DNA from 4 places in the Clostridium felsineum DSM 794 genome. Region 3 is predicted to be linked to each of the others. Evidence: a T-box and tRNA genes for the amino acid it is inferred to sense, from the RefSeq annotation. Region 3 holds a T-box; the other regions hold tRNA genes.
The links. The T-box of region 3 lies ahead of alaS (alanine--tRNA ligase). A T-box ahead of a tRNA ligase gene usually reads a tRNA of that ligase, here a tRNA-Ala.

Region 1: it encodes a tRNA-Ala, which carries the amino acid that the T-box ahead of alaS (alanine--tRNA ligase) is inferred to sense. The anticodon was not compared.
Region 2: it encodes a tRNA-Ala, which carries the amino acid that the T-box ahead of alaS (alanine--tRNA ligase) is inferred to sense. The anticodon was not compared.
Region 4: it encodes a tRNA-Ala, which carries the amino acid that the T-box ahead of alaS (alanine--tRNA ligase) is inferred to sense. The anticodon was not compared.

What each region holds. Positions count from the first base shown of each region.
Region 1 covers NZ_CP096980.1:754,384-758,802, reverse strand. The annotation lists rRNA gene CLFE_RS03545 (16S ribosomal RNA) at 1-1,317, opposite strand, end outside; tRNA gene CLFE_RS03540 (tRNA-Ala) at 1,810-1,885, opposite strand; tRNA gene CLFE_RS03535 (tRNA-Ile) at 1,887-1,963, opposite strand; gene murD (UDP-N-acetylmuramoyl-L-alanine--D-glutamate ligase) at 2,105-3,493, opposite strand; gene CLFE_RS03525 (glycine--tRNA ligase) at 3,867-4,419, opposite strand, start outside.
Region 2 covers NZ_CP096980.1:88,946-93,364, forward strand. The annotation lists gene CLFE_RS00460 (UPF0182 family protein) at 1-526, opposite strand, end outside; gene CLFE_RS00465 (transcription repressor NadR) at 551-1,066, opposite strand; gene CLFE_RS00470 (HD domain-containing protein) at 1,146-1,622, opposite strand; tRNA gene CLFE_RS00475 (tRNA-Ala) at 1,709-1,784, opposite strand; tRNA gene CLFE_RS00480 (tRNA-Ile) at 1,786-1,862, opposite strand; rRNA gene rrf (5S ribosomal RNA) at 1,866-1,982, opposite strand; rRNA gene CLFE_RS00490 (23S ribosomal RNA) at 2,053-4,419, opposite strand, start outside.
Region 3 covers NZ_CP096980.1:2,258,310-2,262,728, forward strand. The annotation lists gene CLFE_RS10630 (PRC-barrel domain-containing protein) at 1-76, shown strand, start outside; gene CLFE_RS10635 (AI-2E family transporter) at 60-1,085, shown strand; T-box leader at 1,513-1,684, shown strand; gene alaS (alanine--tRNA ligase) at 1,744-4,389, shown strand.
Region 4 covers NZ_CP096980.1:4,686,864-4,691,282, reverse strand. The annotation lists rRNA gene CLFE_RS21715 (16S ribosomal RNA) at 1-1,455, shown strand, start outside; tRNA gene CLFE_RS21710 (tRNA-Ala) at 1,548-1,623, shown strand; tRNA gene CLFE_RS21705 (tRNA-Ile) at 1,629-1,705, shown strand; rRNA gene CLFE_RS21700 (23S ribosomal RNA) at 1,800-4,419, shown strand, end outside.

The DNA of each region.
Region 1 (4,419 bases), 1.5 Mb from region 3:
CGATTACTAGCAACTCCGGCTTCATGTAGGCGAGTTTCAGCCTACAATCCGAACTGGGATAGGGTTTTGAGTTTAGCTCCACCTTGCGGTATAGCATCTTTTTGTCCCTACCATTGTAGCACGTGTGTAGCCCTAGACATAAGGGGCATGATGATTTGACGTCATCCCCACCTTCCTCCCGGTTAACCCGGGCAGTCTCACTAGAGTGCTCAACTAAATGTTAGCAACTAATGATAAGGGTTGCGCTCGTTGCGGGACTTAACCCAACATCTCACGACACGAGCTGACGACAACCATGCACCACCTGTCATCCTGTCCCCGAAGGGACTTCATCCATTACGGACTAATTCAGGAGATGTCAAGTCTAGGTAAGGTTCTTCGCGTTGCTTCGAATTAAACCACATGCTCCGCTGCTTGTGCGGGTCCCCGTCAATTCCTTTGAGTTTTAATCTTGCGACCGTACTTCCCAGGCGGAATACTTATTGTGTTAACTGCGGCACAGAAGGAGTCGATACCTCCTACACCTAGTATTCATCGTTTACGGCGTGGACTACCAGGGTATCTAATCCTGTTTGCTCCCCACGCTTTCATGCCTCAGCGTCAGTTACAGTCCAGAAGGCCGCCTTCGCCACTGGTATTCTTCCTAATCTCTACGCATTTCACCGCTACACTAGGAATTCTGCCTTCCTCTCCTGCACTCCAGACATCCAGTTTGAAATGCAGCCCCCAAGTTAAGCCCGGGGATTTCACATCTCACTTAAATATCCGCCTACACATCCTTTACGCCCAGTAAATCCGGACAACGCTTGCCACCTACGTATTACCGCGGCTGCTGGCACGTAGTTAGCCGTGGCTTCCTCCTATGGTACCGTCATTATCGTCCCATAAGACAGAGTTTTACGATCCGAAGACCTTCATCACTCACGCGGCGTTGCTGCATCAGGGTTTCCCCCATTGTGCAATATTCCCCACTGCTGCCTCCCGTAGGAGTCTGGACCGTGTCTCAGTTCCAATGTGGCCGATCACCCTCTCAGGTCGGCTACGCATCGAAGCCTTGGTGAGCCGTTACCTCACCAACAAGCTAATGCGCCGCGGGTCCATCTCATAGCGAATAAATCCTTTGGCTCAGAAATCATGTGATTTCCGAGTATTATGCGGTATTAATCTTCCTTTCGGAAGGCTATTCCCCACTATGAGGCAGGTTACCCACGTGTTACTCACCCGTCCGCCGCTGGGAACCGAAGTTCCCCGCTCGACTTGCATGTGTTAAGCACGCCGCCAGCGTTCGTCCTGAGCCAGGATCAAACTCTCAATTTAAAAGTTTGATATAATACAGATGCTACTCCGTATTCCTTTAGCTCATCGCTAAATTTATTTAAATAGAATAAATTCTATTCAAAAGAATTGCTGGTTCTTTAATTCTCTGTTTAATTTTCAAAGTTCAATTGTGCGCTGCACTCAGACAGCTCATTAATAATATCATCTACATTTCACCTTGTCAACTACTTTTTTCATCTTTAAGGTTTAAATGTTGTCGCTTACTGCGGCGACATGTAATATAATATCACATAATGAATTATATACTTTTATTATTAACACTATTTAAGATAAATATACTTATTTTTCTCTTTTTTTTTTCATTATACTTTAATTTTCTTATAGCGATACTCAAGGTATAGTTTATGTCATATTTTTGAAAATATACTTTAAATTTGCCGAAAATAAAAGCTTATTTTTGAAATTTAATATTTCTTATAAAATTCCAAAAACAAAAAATAAAAAATGACAGTCATAAATGACTGTCATTTTTGGTGGAGAATAAGAGATTCGAACTCTTGACCCCCTGCGTGCAAGGCAGGTGCTCTCCCAGCTGAGCTAATCCCCCATGGTGGACCTTCAGGGACTCGAACCCCAGACCTACCGGTTATGAGCCGGTTGCTCTAACCAACTGAGCTAAAGATCCATTTTCCTAGCAAAAATTTAAATTTTACTAATCAAACTGTTTGCTAGGTTAAATAGTAGCAAACAACTTACAGTTAATTATTATAAAAGGTTTAAAGAGATTTGTCAACAGTATTTTTAAAAATATTTATTTTTTTATTTATTACTCTAAGTTGTTTACTAAATCTTTAAATTTATTTCCTCGAATTTCAAAATTAGGGAACATATCAAAACTTGCACATGCTGGTGAAAGAGTTACTATATCACCATTTACACCTATCTTTTTTGCTTGTCTTACGGCATCTTCTAAGTTCTCAACTATTATTATAGGTAATTCTATATTTTTTTCTTTAAGAACTTTATCAAAAGTTTCTTTTATTTTATATTTCGTATTGCCTGTTAAAATTAATACTTTTATTTTGTCATATCCATTCTCAGCAAGTGGCTCAAAAGGAATGTGCTTATCATATCCTCCTGCAATAAGTATAACTGGTTTTCCATAAGCATTAAGTCCAGAAAGTGTTCTTGTAGGACTTGACGCTATTGAATCATTATAATACCTTACTCCATTCAATTCTCTAACAAATTCACGTCTATGTTCTACTCCCGCAAAGTTTTTTGCAACATTTATCATGCTTTCTTTAGAAACATCTTCGCTTACAGCACAAAATGCAGCCATAAAATTCTCTACGTTATCCATTCCCTTTATCTTAATCTCTTCTTTATTACAGATTTTATCTCCAAATAGATATATATTTTCATCTTCGTTACTGTAATATGCCCCATCTACAATTTTTTCATTTCTACTAAATTTGAATAATTTTCCTAAAGCTTCACTTTCCATATCGTTTGTTATCTTATTATCTCTATTTAATATTAAAATGTTATTTTTATTTTGATGTGTAAATATATTCTTCTTTGCAGCTATATATTCTTCCATTCCTTTGTGTATATCCAAATGATTTGGACTTAAATTTGTTATAACTGCTACTTCAGGTGAAACATCTATTGTCATAAGTTGAAAACTTGATAATTCCAATACTACCTTATCAGTTTTAGAAACTTCTTGTATTTTTGAAAACAAAGGTGTACCTATATTTCCTCCAACCCACGTTTTGAATCCTTGTTCTTTAAGTATATTGTATATTAGTGTAGTTGTAGTTGTTTTACCATCACTGCCTGTTACTCCAAAAATTTTAGCTGGACAATACTTTATAAACTCTTCCATTTCAGATGTTATATATGCTCCAGCTTGTTTTGCTTTAACTAAAGCTTCGCTATCTATTCTCATTGATGGTGTTTTAAATATCACATCAAATCCTTGTAATGCTGATAAATAATTTTCTCCTAATTCCAATCTAATATTTTCATTAGAAAACTCGTTTATAACCTCTTCCCCTAGCTCCTCTTTTGTCTTTTTATCAAATGCAGTTACCTCTGCTCCAAGCTTATTCAAAAAATGTATAAGTGGTCTATTACTTATTCCCATTCCAACAACTGCAGTTTTTTTATTCTTTATAAAGCTTATAAACTCATTAAAATCTTTTTTCATATCGCTAAATCCTCCCATTTCAAATTTAATTATATCACTTTATAAAAGTATAACAAATATAAATTTTATATAAGAATAATTAACATTTAGCTAGTGCATACTGTCACTTTTTTCAAGATTTACATATTTTCAATATTTTTTATGTAAAGTATTGAAAAATATTAATATATTGTGCTATAATATAGAAGTGCCGTAAGGAAAACATTAATATAATTCCCCAAGTTTTAATTGAACATATAACATATCCCCATGATTAAACCCTATTTTGCCGGATTTTATTATCCGGCTTTTTCTTTTTTTGTACAGGTTTATATAAACAAAGGATTTTCTCAGTATAAAATTTTTTCACACCAAGAAAATCCTTTTTAGTTCACTATTTTATTCTTTCTTCTAAATATTTCTCTAAATCCTCAATTTTTATTCTAACCTGACTCATACTATCTCTATCTCTTATAGTGACTGCCTCATCTTCTAAGGTATCAAAATCAACAGTTATACAATATGGTGTTCCTATTTCATCTTGTCTTCTATATCTTTTGCCTATACTTCCTGTTTCATCATACTCTACATTGAATTTTGAACTTATTTTCGAATAAACATCTAAAGCTTTTTCGGATAATTTTTTACTTAAAGGAAGAACTGCCGCCTTAATAGGAGCTATTTGCGGATTAAAATGTAATACTATTCTTTGATCTCCACCTTCAAGTTCTTCTTCATCATAAGCATCAATTAAAAATGCGAGTGCAACTCTATCTGCACCAAGTGATGGCTCTATTACATATGGAACATACTTTTCATTTGTAGTTGGATCTAAATAATTCATATCTTCTCCAGAATGATCCATATGCTTTTTAAGATCATAATCAGTTCTATCTGCTACTCCCCAAAGCTCTCCCCAACCAAACGGAAATTTATATTCTATGTCG
Region 2 (4,419 bases), 2.2 Mb from region 3:
TTAATATTATATAAAAAATAACAGTTACTCCTGCCATAAATATTAGAAACAACATTAATACATTATATAATGATTCTATAAGAGGTAATCTAAATACATAAAAAGATGCATCAATATTAAAAACAGGATCCTTTATATTAAAATTAGTACCACTTGTAAACTGGAGTATTCTATACCAATAAATTGAAGCTATAAAATATGAAACAAAAAAAGATATTATAATATCAATTATAATAGCTATTCTTTTTTTTATTTTTTCATTTTTTATATTAACCTCAACAACTTTACTCCATTTTATAATTATTTTTTTCATGCTTTTATAATAAAACCATAATCCTAAATATATTATTACAAATATTGGAATCATTAATTTAAGTATTGCCATGAGCTTTGTAAAATAAACAGAGGTATACCCCACTTCATTAAACCACTCTAAATTAATTATAAAGTCTGTTACTTTTCCGATGGAACTAACTAAAATTATTAAAAATACAATTATAGTTATAATGGTAACTCTCTTTTTCAAATGTATCACCTCATATCCTTATTTCTAATCAGATATTATATAATTTTTCCTATTTAATTCATCTATAATATTTTGCATATCCTTTTCATTTTCAGCCCTTATTGTATGCAAATGAACTCCACCTGTAAGAATCGAAAGGGGCTCTGCACTATGATTCTTAATTTTATCCATAAAGTTTTTAACATCGAAAAGTGTTCTAATCATAAGTATTCCTCTTATTTCTCCATATAGTGGATGCTCTATTATTACATCTTCTACAATTCCTCCAAACTCGACAACTGATTGAAGTTCATCCTCTATACTATCTCTATCATGTATTACAGCAAGAACCCTTTTTATAGCATTAGAATTAGTTTTATTAATTATATATCCCTTTGGTGTTGCTATTATTTTATACCCTTTAGCTCTAAGTATAGCTATATCCTTTACAATTATTTGTCTTGTCACACCTAAATCTTCTGCTAAGGTACTGCCTTTAATTGGATCCTCATTGTTTTCTAACCTGCTTTTAATATTTTCTCTTCTTTCTTCTGAATTCATTTATATCACCATATTTTTTCCTAATCTATTTTATATATATTTTTTTAATTTAAAGAATAGCATTATATATATCTTCAAACTAATTTTCATCATCATATTTTTTTAATATATCTAATTTGGCATTATCTTTTATACTATTATTATGATGATTTTTCACAAGAAATAATACTTCTTCGTTTTCTAATTCCTTTAACATACAATATCCTATATAACTATGATTATAGTGGCAATAAACTTTTTTAATTTTACTAAACTTTTTTAATTTACCTTTACTTATAAAATCAAGTATAACTAAAATTGACTTATCAATTAAATTAAGCTTTATATATATCTTTCCTATATCATGTAGAAGTGCTGCTTTTATCATATCTTCTTCACTACATCTCTTATCTACATCTCTTGCTACATTCACTGCATGTTTCTGCTCATGAATAGATAATTTATAAAACAGTTCCTTTTCCCTTGAATTCAAGTGTTTTTCAATATATAATTTATCATCATCATCTACATACGAATATACATACTTAAAAAATTGATTTATTCTCTCAACTATCAATGCATATCCTCCCTCTTATACACTAAAATTATATACTAAAATAACAAAAAAAAAAAGATAGCAGTTATAAAACTGCTATCTTAGTTTGGTGGAGAATAAGAGATTCGAACTCTTGACCCCCTGCGTGCAAGGCAGGTGCTCTCCCAGCTGAGCTAATCCCCCATGGTGGACCTTCAGGGACTCGAACCCCGGACCGACCGGTTATGAGCCGGTTGCTCTAACCAACTGAGCTAAAGATCCATTACCCGGCAATGACCTACCCTCCCACAGAGCCTCCCCTGCAGTACTATCGGCGTTCTGGTTCTTAACCTTCGTGTTCGGTATGGGAACGGGTGTTACAACCATGCTATGATCACCGGATCTATTTAAATGTAGAAAGTACTTTGTACTTTCAAGATTGCATAGTAATTATCATATATTTATTTATTAATTGGTCAAGCCCTCGACCTATTAGTATCAGTCAGCTTAAAATGTTACCATTCTTACACCTCTGACCTATCACCTGTTGTTCTTACAGGGGTCTTACTAACTTATGTTATGGGAAATCTAATCTTGAGGTGGGCTTCACGCTTAGATGCCTTCAGCGTTTATCCCTTCCCGACATAGCTACCCAGCCGTGCCTTTGGCAAGACAACTGGTACACCAGAGGTCAGTCCATCCCGGTCCTCTCGTACTAAGGACAGCTCCTCTCAAATTTCCTTCGCCCGCGACGGATAGGGACCGAACTGTCTCACGACGTTCTGAACCCAGCTCGCGTGCCGCTTTAATGGGCGAACAGCCCAACCCTTGGGACCTACTTCAGCCCCAGGATGCGACGAGCCGACATCGAGGTGCCAAACCTCCCCGTCGATGTGGACTCTTGGGGGAGATCAGCCTGTTATCCCCGAGGTAGCTTTTATCCGTTGAGCGATGACCCTCCCACGAGGAGTCACCGGATCACTAAGCCCGACTTTCGTCTCTGCTCCACTTGTTTGTGTCGCAGTCAGGCTCCCTTCTGCCTTTGCACTCTACGCGCGGTTTCCAACCGCGCTGAGGGAACCTTTGGGCGCCTCCGTTACTTTTTAGGAGGCGACCGCCCCAGTCAAACTGCCCTCCTAGCTATGTCCCGTGACCAGTTTCATGGCCTCCGGTTAGAACCTCAGTACTGTCAGGGTGGTATCCCAAAGACGACTCCACAATTCCTGACGGAACTGCTTCCAAGTCTCCCACCTATTCTGTACAGACAATACCGAAATTCAATGCTAAGATACAGTAAAGCTCTACGGGGTCTTTCCGTCCAATCGCGGGTAGCAAGCATCTTCACTTGCACTACAATTTCGCCGGATTTGCTGTTGAGACAGTGCCCAAATCATTACGCCATTCGTGCGGGTCGGAACTTACCCGACAAGGAATTTCGCTACCTTAGGACCGTTATAGTTACGGCCGCCGTTTACTGGGGCTTAAGTTCATGCCTTCGCTTGCGCTAAGCATTCCCCTTAACCTTCCAGCACCGGGCAGGCGTCAGCTCCTATACTTCAGCTTTCGCTTTAGCAGAAACCTGTGTTTTTGATAAACAGTTGCTTGGGCCTATTCTCTGCGACCTACTCTCGTAGGCACCCCTTCTCCCGAAGTTACGGGGTCAATTTGCCGAGTTCCTTAACAGCAATTCTTCCGATGGTCTTAGGATTCTCTCCTCACCTACCTGTGTCGGTTTGCGGTACGGGCACAGAGCTCCTGGATAGAGACTTTTCTTGGCAGTATGAAATCAGATATTTCGGTAGTAAACTACCTCACCATTACACCCCAAGCTTAAGGAAGACGGATTTTCCTATCTTCCACTCTCAGTGCTTAGACGTACTTCCAATAACGTACGCATATCCTATCCTTCTGCGTCATCCCATTTCTCATAACGTTACTCTGCGGTATCGGAATATCAACCGATTGTCCATCACCTACGCCTTTCGGCCTCGGCTTAGGTCCCGACTTACCCTGGGCGGACGAACCTTCCCCAGGAAACCTTAGGTTTTCGACCACTAAGATTCTCACTTAGTTCTCGCTACTTATGCCAACATACTCTCTCCTGTACAGTCCACCGCTCCTTTCGGTACGACTTCAGCCCATACAGGATGCTCCTCTACCACTTGTACGAAGTACAAGTTCACAGCTTCGGTGTTAGATTTTAGCCCCGGACATTTTCGGCGCAGGATCTCTTGACTAGTGAGCTATTACGCACTCTTTTAATGAATGGCTGCTTCTGAGCCAACATCCTAGTTGTCTTAGAAATCCCACATCCTTTACCACTTAATCTATACTTTGGGACCTTAGCTGGTGATCTGGGCTGTTTCCCTTTTGACTACGGATCTTATCATTCGCAGTCTGACTACCATGATTCAAGTATCCAGCATTCGGAGTTTGATAGAGTTCGGTAACTGTTGTCAGCCCCTACCTCATTCAGTGCTCTACCTCCGGTACTCATTCATGGCGCTAGCCCTAAAGCTATTTCGAGGAGAACCAGCTATATCCGAGTTCGATTGGAATTTCTCCCCTATCCACAGCTCATCCCATGGTTTTTCAACACCATTGTGGTTCGGGCCTCCACGGAATTTTACTTCCGCTTCACCCTGGCCATGGATAGGTCACCCGGTTTCGGGTCTACAGCATGCAACTATGCGCCCTATTCAGACTTGGTTTCCCTTCGGCTTCGCACCTTAAGTGCTTAACCTTGCTGCATACCGTAACTCGTTGGCTCGTTCTACAAAAAGCACATCATCACACATTAACGTGTTTTGATCGGTTGTGGACACACGGTTTCAGGTTC
Region 3 (4,419 bases):
GGATAAAAAACTTAATTTTGTGAGATTGTTTCATTCAATTTCAATGGAAGATGATGAAGATGAAAAAAATATATAAATACATTATTTTAGTTATTGCTTTTATTTTGGCATATGTTTTAATTTATTTTTTGTTTAAAAAGGTAAAAATTTTAAGTGAGATTATGTATATTATCATAGTTTCATTTTTGATAGCTTATACAATTAAGCCTTTTCATAGATATATTGTGAGAAAGGGAGTAAGCAGTAGAAAATCAGCAGCTTTTTTACTAGGAAGCTTAACATTAGTTTGTATAGTGTTTATGTTTTTTTTAGTTCCGTCCATAGTCAAAGAAACACTTAATATTAATATAACTAAACATGAAATACAGTACTATATAGACTTCTTGAACAAGAAATTAAAGTATACACTTAAGGGAGTAGCAGGAGAAACACTTATAGTTACAATATATTCAAAATTTAATAATGAACTGAGAGAAATAGTTTCTAAATTATTTAATTTTGTTGTAAGCTTTGGAAAAAACATAGTGGATATTGCTATAGTACCTATAATAGCATATTATTTCTTAGCTGATGGAGACAATATAAGCAACAAAATACTTGTAATATTTCCGCTGAACTATAGAAAACTCGTTAAGAAAATAATGAATGATGTAGATAATGTTTTAAGTAAATATAATGTAACGCAGATAATCTTAAGTACATTTGTTGGAATTCTTACATTTATTATTCTCATAGTTTTTGATGTGGATTACCCAATAATATTATCAATTATAAATGGTTTACTTAATATAGTACCTTATTTTGGACCTATATTTGGAGCCCTTCCAGCAGTTATAATAGCATTTTTAAAATCAACTAAGGTAGGTATATATACCACAGTATGTCTATATGTAGTTCAAATAATAGAGGGTAACATAATAGCGCCTAAAATAACTAGTGATTCTATTGATATACATCCATTAATTGTAATTATATTGCTTATAGCAGGAGAAAAAATTGCTGGCTTTTGGGGAATGATACTTGCTATACCTTTGGGTGTAATAATAAAAGTGGTTTATGAGGATTTGAATTATTATCTTTTTTAAACCTATGGGCAGGAATATTTTAAGATATATGGTGTAAGTGTTTATGTAGAGACCTGTGTAATTGGAAAGTACTAAACATTTTGAGGCATAAAAGATTCTAAGGTCGAACCTATAGGGTAGGAATATTTTATGCCACATAATGTAAGTACTTATGTAGAGACCTGTGTAATTGGAAAGTACTAAACATTTTGAGGCATAAAAGATTCTAAGGTCGAACCTATAGGGTAGGAATATTTTATGCCACATAATGTAAGTACTTATGTAGAGACCTGTGTAATGCAAAAGTACTAGACATTCTGAGGCATAAAAGATTCTAAGGTCGAACCTATAAGGTAGGAATATTTTATGCCGCATAATGTAAGTACTTTATGCATTACACTACTTGACATCCATACAACTATTAATTATAATATTTATATTGGTTTATACAAAAGTGATGATAAGAATTAGTAGAATCAGAGTACATATTTAGAGAAGAAGTGGTCGGTGAAAACTTCCTATGTTATGATTTGAAGCTGTCTTTGAGCTTTTTTTAAGAGAGGCACTTTATTTTAGTGTAATTAGGGTGGTACCGCGGAATAACAGCTTTCGTCCCTTTATTTTTGGGGAAGAGGGCTTTTTTTGTTTGATAAACTATTAAACTGGAGGAGATTTGATTATGGAACACATGGGATTAAATGAAATTAGAGAAAGCTATTTAAGCTTTTTTGAGAAAAAAGGACATTTAAGACTTCCAAGTTTTTCGTTAATACCGAAGAATGATAAGAGTCTTTTACTTATAAATGCGGGTATGGCACCGCTTAAACCTTACTTTACTGGACTTCAAACTCCACCTAAAACAAGAGTTACAACATGTCAAAAATGTATAAGAACTGGAGATATTGAGAATATCGGAAAGACTTCAAGACATGGTACTTTTTTTGAGATGCTTGGAAATTTTTCTTTTGGAGACTACTTTAAAAATGAAGTAATTCCATGGGCGTTTGAATACATAACTGAGGTTCTAAAATTCCCTAAGGATAGAATATATATAACAATTTATCTTGATGATGATGAAGCATTTAAGATTTGGACTGAAAAAGCAGGTGTTGATGCAAACAGAATATTTAGATTGGGAAAAGAGGATAATTTCTGGGAGCACGGTTCAGGTCCATGTGGCCCATGTTCAGAAATGCATTTTGATAGAAGAGAAAAACCTGAACTTATAACAACCAAAGAAAAATTTATAGAGCTTCAGGATAAAGACGAAGTAATTGAATTTTGGAATTTAGTTTTCACTCAATTTGACAGAGATGATGCTGGAAACTATAATAAACTTAAAAATCCTAATATAGATACAGGTATGGGTCTTGAAAGAATTGCAACTATAATGCAAAATACAGATAGTATATTTGAAATTGATACTATAAAAGAAGTACTAAACTCTGTATGCAAAATTTGCAATGTAAAATACGGAGAGGACCATAAAAAGGATATTTCCCTTAGAATTATAACTGACCATGTAAGAAGTGTTACATTTATGATAAGTGATGGAATATTGCCATCCAATGAGGGAAGAGGATATGTACTTAGAAGATTACTTAGAAGAGCAGCTAGACATGGTAAGACTTTAGGCATAGACAAAACTTTTTTATGTAGCTTGTGTGATGTTGTTATAAAAAATTCTAAAGGTGCTTATAAAGAATTGGAGGAAAAACAAGATTACATTAAGAATGTTATAGAAATAGAGGAAAAAAGGTTTGATGAAACACTTGACAGTGGCATGGAAATATTAAAGAATTATATAGATGAATTGTCGCTTCAAAATAAAAAGATAATGTCAGGCGAAAAAGCCTTTAGATTATATGATACTTATGGTTTCCCTATAGAGCTTACAGAGGAAATTTTAGAGGAAAAAGGCATTGAAATTGATATGGATGACTTCCATAGTGAAATGGAAAAGCAAAAAAATAGAGCAAGAGATGCTAGAGAAGAATCAAACTATATGGGAAAAGATATAAAAATAGTTGATAAATTACCTGAAGAAATCACAACTGAATTTGTAGGATATACTTCAACAAAAGTTGATTCACAAATTGAGATTTTAGTTAAAGATGATGAATTTGTTTCCGCAATTAAAGAAGGTGAAAGTGGAATCATTTTAACAGGTAAAACTCCATTCTATGCAGAGATGGGTGGACAGATAGGTGATAAAGGTATAATTATTGGCAAAAATGGAGAAGCTAAAGTTGTAGACTGTAAGAATAATATATCAGGTAAGACTTTACATATAGTTAAAGTTATAAAAGGTTCTATAGAAAAGAATGAAAATGTTACTCTTGAGGTTAATTCAAGAAAGAGAAAAGATATATGTAAAAACCATACAGCTACACATATGCTTCAAGCAGCACTTAAAAAAGTTGTGGGATCACATATAAATCAATCTGGTTCATATGTAGATGATGAAAGATTGAGATTTGACTTTACTCATTTTACAGCGCTTACAGATGAGGAAATTCTAAAAGTTGAAGCTATGGTAAATAATGAAATAATGGAAGCTTATGATGTTAGAACAGATGTAATGTCTGCATCTAAAGCAAAAGAAACAGGAGCTATGGCTTTATTCGATGAAAAATATGGAGATGAAGTAAGAGTAGTATCTGTTGGCGATTTCAGTAAAGAATTGTGTGGAGGTACTCATGTAGGTAACTCTGGTGAAATAGGTCTATTTAAGATAATATCAGAGGCTGGAGTAGCAGCTGGAGTAAGAAGAATAGAGGCTATAACAGGAAGAGCAGCTATAAGATTTACTGAAGAAAATGATAAGCTTATAAAAAGTATAGAACAAGAACTAAAATGTTCTAAAAAGGATATACTAAATAAAATAAATCAATGTCATAGTGAATTAAAAGAAAAAGAAAAAGAAATAAATACTCTTAAAGGAAAATTGGCTTCAGGCTTCGAAGATAGTATAATAGATTCTGCAGCTGAAATTAAAGGTGTTAAATATGTTGCTTCGGAAGTTAAAGGAGTAAGTGGAGATACCTTAAGAGAGTTATGTGATAAGGTTAGAAGTAAAATTGGAGATGGCATTGTTCTCTTAGCAAGTACAGAAGGAGAAAAAGTACAGTTTGTAGCTATGGCTTCAAAAGAAGCAGTGAAAAAAGGTGTTCACTGTGGTAAAATAGTAAAAGAGGTTGCTTCTATTTGTGGTGGAAACGGCGGAGGAAGACCAGACATGGCTCAAGCCGGAGGAAAAGATGTAGAAAAAGTAGAAACTGCATTAAAAGAAGTAGAAAAAATTATGGAAAAATTAGTAAAGTAGTATACAATTATTATAATATGCTTTATAATA
Region 4 (4,419 bases), 2.4 Mb from region 3:
CACATGCAAGTCGAGCGGGGAACTTCGGTTCCCAGCGGCGGACGGGTGAGTAACACGTGGGTAACCTGCCTCATAGTGGGGAATAGCCTTCCGAAAGGAAGATTAATACCGCATAATACTCGGAAATCACATGATTTCTGAGCCAAAGGATTTATTCGCTATGAGATGGACCCGCGGCGCATTAGCTTGTTGGTGAGGTAACGGCTCACCAAGGCTTCGATGCGTAGCCGACCTGAGAGGGTGATCGGCCACATTGGAACTGAGACACGGTCCAGACTCCTACGGGAGGCAGCAGTGGGGAATATTGCACAATGGGGGAAACCCTGATGCAGCAACGCCGCGTGAGTGATGAAGGTCTTCGGATCGTAAAACTCTGTCTTATGGGACGATAATGACGGTACCATAGGAGGAAGCCACGGCTAACTACGTGCCAGCAGCCGCGGTAATACGTAGGTGGCAAGCGTTGTCCGGATTTACTGGGCGTAAAGGATGTGTAGGCGGATATTTAAGTGAGATGTGAAATCCCCGGGCTTAACTTGGGGGCTGCATTTCAAACTGGATGTCTGGAGTGCAGGAGAGGAAGGCAGAATTCCTAGTGTAGCGGTGAAATGCGTAGAGATTAGGAAGAATACCAGTGGCGAAGGCGGCCTTCTGGACTGTAACTGACGCTGAGGCATGAAAGCGTGGGGAGCAAACAGGATTAGATACCCTGGTAGTCCACGCCGTAAACGATGAATACTAGGTGTAGGAGGTATCGACTCCTTCTGTGCCGCAGTTAACACAATAAGTATTCCGCCTGGGAAGTACGGTCGCAAGATTAAAACTCAAAGGAATTGACGGGGACCCGCACAAGCAGCGGAGCATGTGGTTTAATTCGAAGCAACGCGAAGAACCTTACCTAGACTTGACATCTCCTGAATTAGTCCGTAATGGATGAAGTCCCTTCGGGGACAGGATGACAGGTGGTGCATGGTTGTCGTCAGCTCGTGTCGTGAGATGTTGGGTTAAGTCCCGCAACGAGCGCAACCCTTATCATTAGTTGCTAACATTTAGTTGAGCACTCTAGTGAGACTGCCCGGGTTAACCGGGAGGAAGGTGGGGATGACGTCAAATCATCATGCCCCTTATGTCTAGGGCTACACACGTGCTACAATGGTAGGGACAAAAAGATGCTATACCGCAAGGTGGAGCTAAACTCAAAACCCTATCCCAGTTCGGATTGTAGGCTGAAACTCGCCTACATGAAGCCGGAGTTGCTAGTAATCGCGAATCAGAATGTCGCGGTGAATACGTTCCCGGGTCTTGTACACACCGCCCGTCACACCATGAGAGTCGGCAACACCCGAAGCCCGTGAGGTAACCTTTTGGAACCAGCGGTCGAAGGTGGGGTTGATGATTGGGGTGAAGTCGTAACAAGGTAGCCGTAGGAGAACCTGCGGCTGGATCACCTCCTTTCTAAGGAGTCGACATGGAAATGTAATTTCCATGAAGGTTCTTTGTTCTCTGTTTAATTTTGAGAGTTCAACTCTCTATAATATCTATAATGTGGGGGATTAGCTCAGCTGGGAGAGCACCTGCCTTGCACGCAGGGGGTCAAGAGTTCGAATCTCTTATTCTCCACCATACGTGGGTTTATAGCTCAGCTGGTTAGAGCGCACGCCTGATAAGCGTGAGGTCGATGGTTCGAGTCCATTTAAACCCACCATTGTACTTTGAAAATTGCATAGTAATTAAGAGTAATACTCTAAAGCAAGGCAAAGTTAATTCTTTGTTGTTTGTATTTAAATATATTTATTTAAGGTCAAGCTACAAAGGGCGCATGGTGAATGCCTTGGCACTAGGAGCCGATGAAGGACGTGATAAGCTGCGATAAGCTTCGGGTAGACGCAAATAGTCTGTGAACCGAAGATTTCCGAATGAGGAAACTCTCATGGGTAACCCCATGAACTATATACTGAATTCATAGGTATATAGAGGTAAACCCAGGGAACTGAAACATCTAAGTACCTGGAGGAAGAGAAAGAAAAATCGATTTCCTTAGTAGCGGCGAGCGAAACGGAAAGAGCCCAAACCGGAAACTTGTTTCCGGGGTTGCGGGCAGATCATTAAAGCTTTATATCTTAACCGAAGATTTCTGGAAAGTTAAACCATAGAAGGTAATAGTCCTGTAGGTGAAAAGAGAAAAAAGCCCGATCTGTACCAGAGTACCACGAGACACGTGAAACCTTGTGGGAAGCTGGGAGGACCACCTCCCAAGGCTAAATACTACCTAGTGACCGATAGTGAAGCAGTACCGTGAGGGAAAGGTGAAAAGAACCCCAGACGGGGAGTGAAATAGAACCTGAAACCGTGTGTCCACAACCGATCAAAACACGTTAATGTGTGATGATGTGCTTTTTGTAGAACGAGCCAACGAGTTACGGTATGCAGCAAGGTTAAGCACTTAAGGTGCGAAGCCGAAGGGAAACCAAGTCTGAATAGGGCGCATAGTTGCATGCTGTAGACCCGAAACCGGGTGACCTATCCATGGCCAGGGTGAAGCGGAAGTAAAATTCCGTGGAGGCCCGAACCACAATGGTGTTGAAAAACCATGGGATGAGCTGTGGATAGGGGAGAAATTCCAATCGAACTCGGATATAGCTGGTTCTCCTCGAAATAGCTTTAGGGCTAGCGCCATGAATGAGTACCGGAGGTAGAGCACTGAATGAGGTAGGGGCTGACAACAGTTACCGAACTCTATCAAACTCCGAATGCTGGATACTTGAATCATGGTAGTCAGACTGCGAATGATAAGATCCGTAGTCAAAAGGGAAACAGCCCAGATCACCAGCTAAGGTCCCAAAGTATAGATTAAGTGGTAAAGGATGTGGGATTTCTAAGACAACTAGGATGTTGGCTCAGAAGCAGCCATTCATTAAAAGAGTGCGTAATAGCTCACTAGTCAAGAGATCCTGCGCCGAAAATGTCCGGGGCTAAAATCTAACACCGAAGCTGTGAACTTGTACTTCGTACAAGTGGTAGAGGAGCATCCTGTATGGGCTGAAGTCGTACCGAAAGGAGCGGTGGACTGTACAGGAGAGAGTATGTTGGCATAAGTAGCGAGAACTAAGTGAGAATCTTAGTGGTCGAAAACCTAAGGTTTCCTGGGGAAGGTTCGTCCGCCCAGGGTAAGTCGGGACCTAAGCCGAGGCCGAAAGGCGTAGGTGATGGACAATCGGTTGATATTCCGATACCGCAGAGTAACGTTATGAGAAATGGGATGACGCAGAAGGATAGGATATGCGTACGTTATTGGAAGTACGTCTAAGCACTGAGAGTGGAAGATAGGAAAATCCGTCTTCCTTAAGCTTGGGGTGTAATGGTGAGGTAGTTTACTACCGAAATATCTGATTTCATACTGCCAAGAAAAGTCTCTATCCAGGAGCTCTGTGCCCGTACCGCAAACCGACACAGGTAGGTGAGGAGAGAATCCTAAGACCATCGGAAGAATTGCTGTTAAGGAACTCGGCAAATTGACCCCGTAACTTCGGGAGAAGGGGTGCCTACGAGAGTAGGTCGCAGAGAATAGGCCCAAGCAACTGTTTATCAAAAACACAGGTTTCTGCTAAAGCGAAAGCTGAAGTATAGGAGCTGACGCCTGCCCGGTGCTGGAAGGTTAAGGGGAATGCTTAGCGCAAGCGAAGGCATGAACTTAAGCCCCAGTAAACGGCGGCCGTAACTATAACGGTCCTAAGGTAGCGAAATTCCTTGTCGGGTAAGTTCCGACCCGCACGAATGGCGTAATGATTTGGGCACTGTCTCAACAGCAAATCCGGCGAAATTGTAGTGCAAGTGAAGATGCTTGCTACCCGCGATTGGACGGAAAGACCCCGTAGAGCTTTACTGTATCTTAGCATTGAATTTCGGTATTGTCTGTACAGAATAGGTGGGAGACTTGGAAGCAGTTCCGTCAGGAATTGTGGAGTCGTCTTTGGGATACCACCCTGACAGTACTGAGGTTCTAACCGGAGGCCATGAAACTGGTCACGGGACATAGCTAGGAGGGCAGTTTGACTGGGGCGGTCGCCTCCTAAAAAGTAACGGAGGCGCCCAAAGGTTCCCTCAGCGCGGTTGGAAACCGCGCGTAGAGTGCAAAGGCAGAAGGGAGCCTGACTGCGACACAAACAAGTGGAGCAGAGACGAAAGTCGGGCTTAGTGATCCGGTGACTCCTCGTGGGAGGGTCATCGCTCAACGGATAAAAGCTACCTCGGGGATAACAGGCTGATCTCCCCCAAGAGTCCACATCGACGGGGAGGTTTGGCACCTCGATGTCGGCTCGTCGCATCCTGGGGCTGAAGTAGGTCCCAAGGGTTGGGCTGTTCGCCCATTAAAGCGGCACGCGAGCTGGGTTCAGAACGTCGTGAGACAGTTCGGTCCCT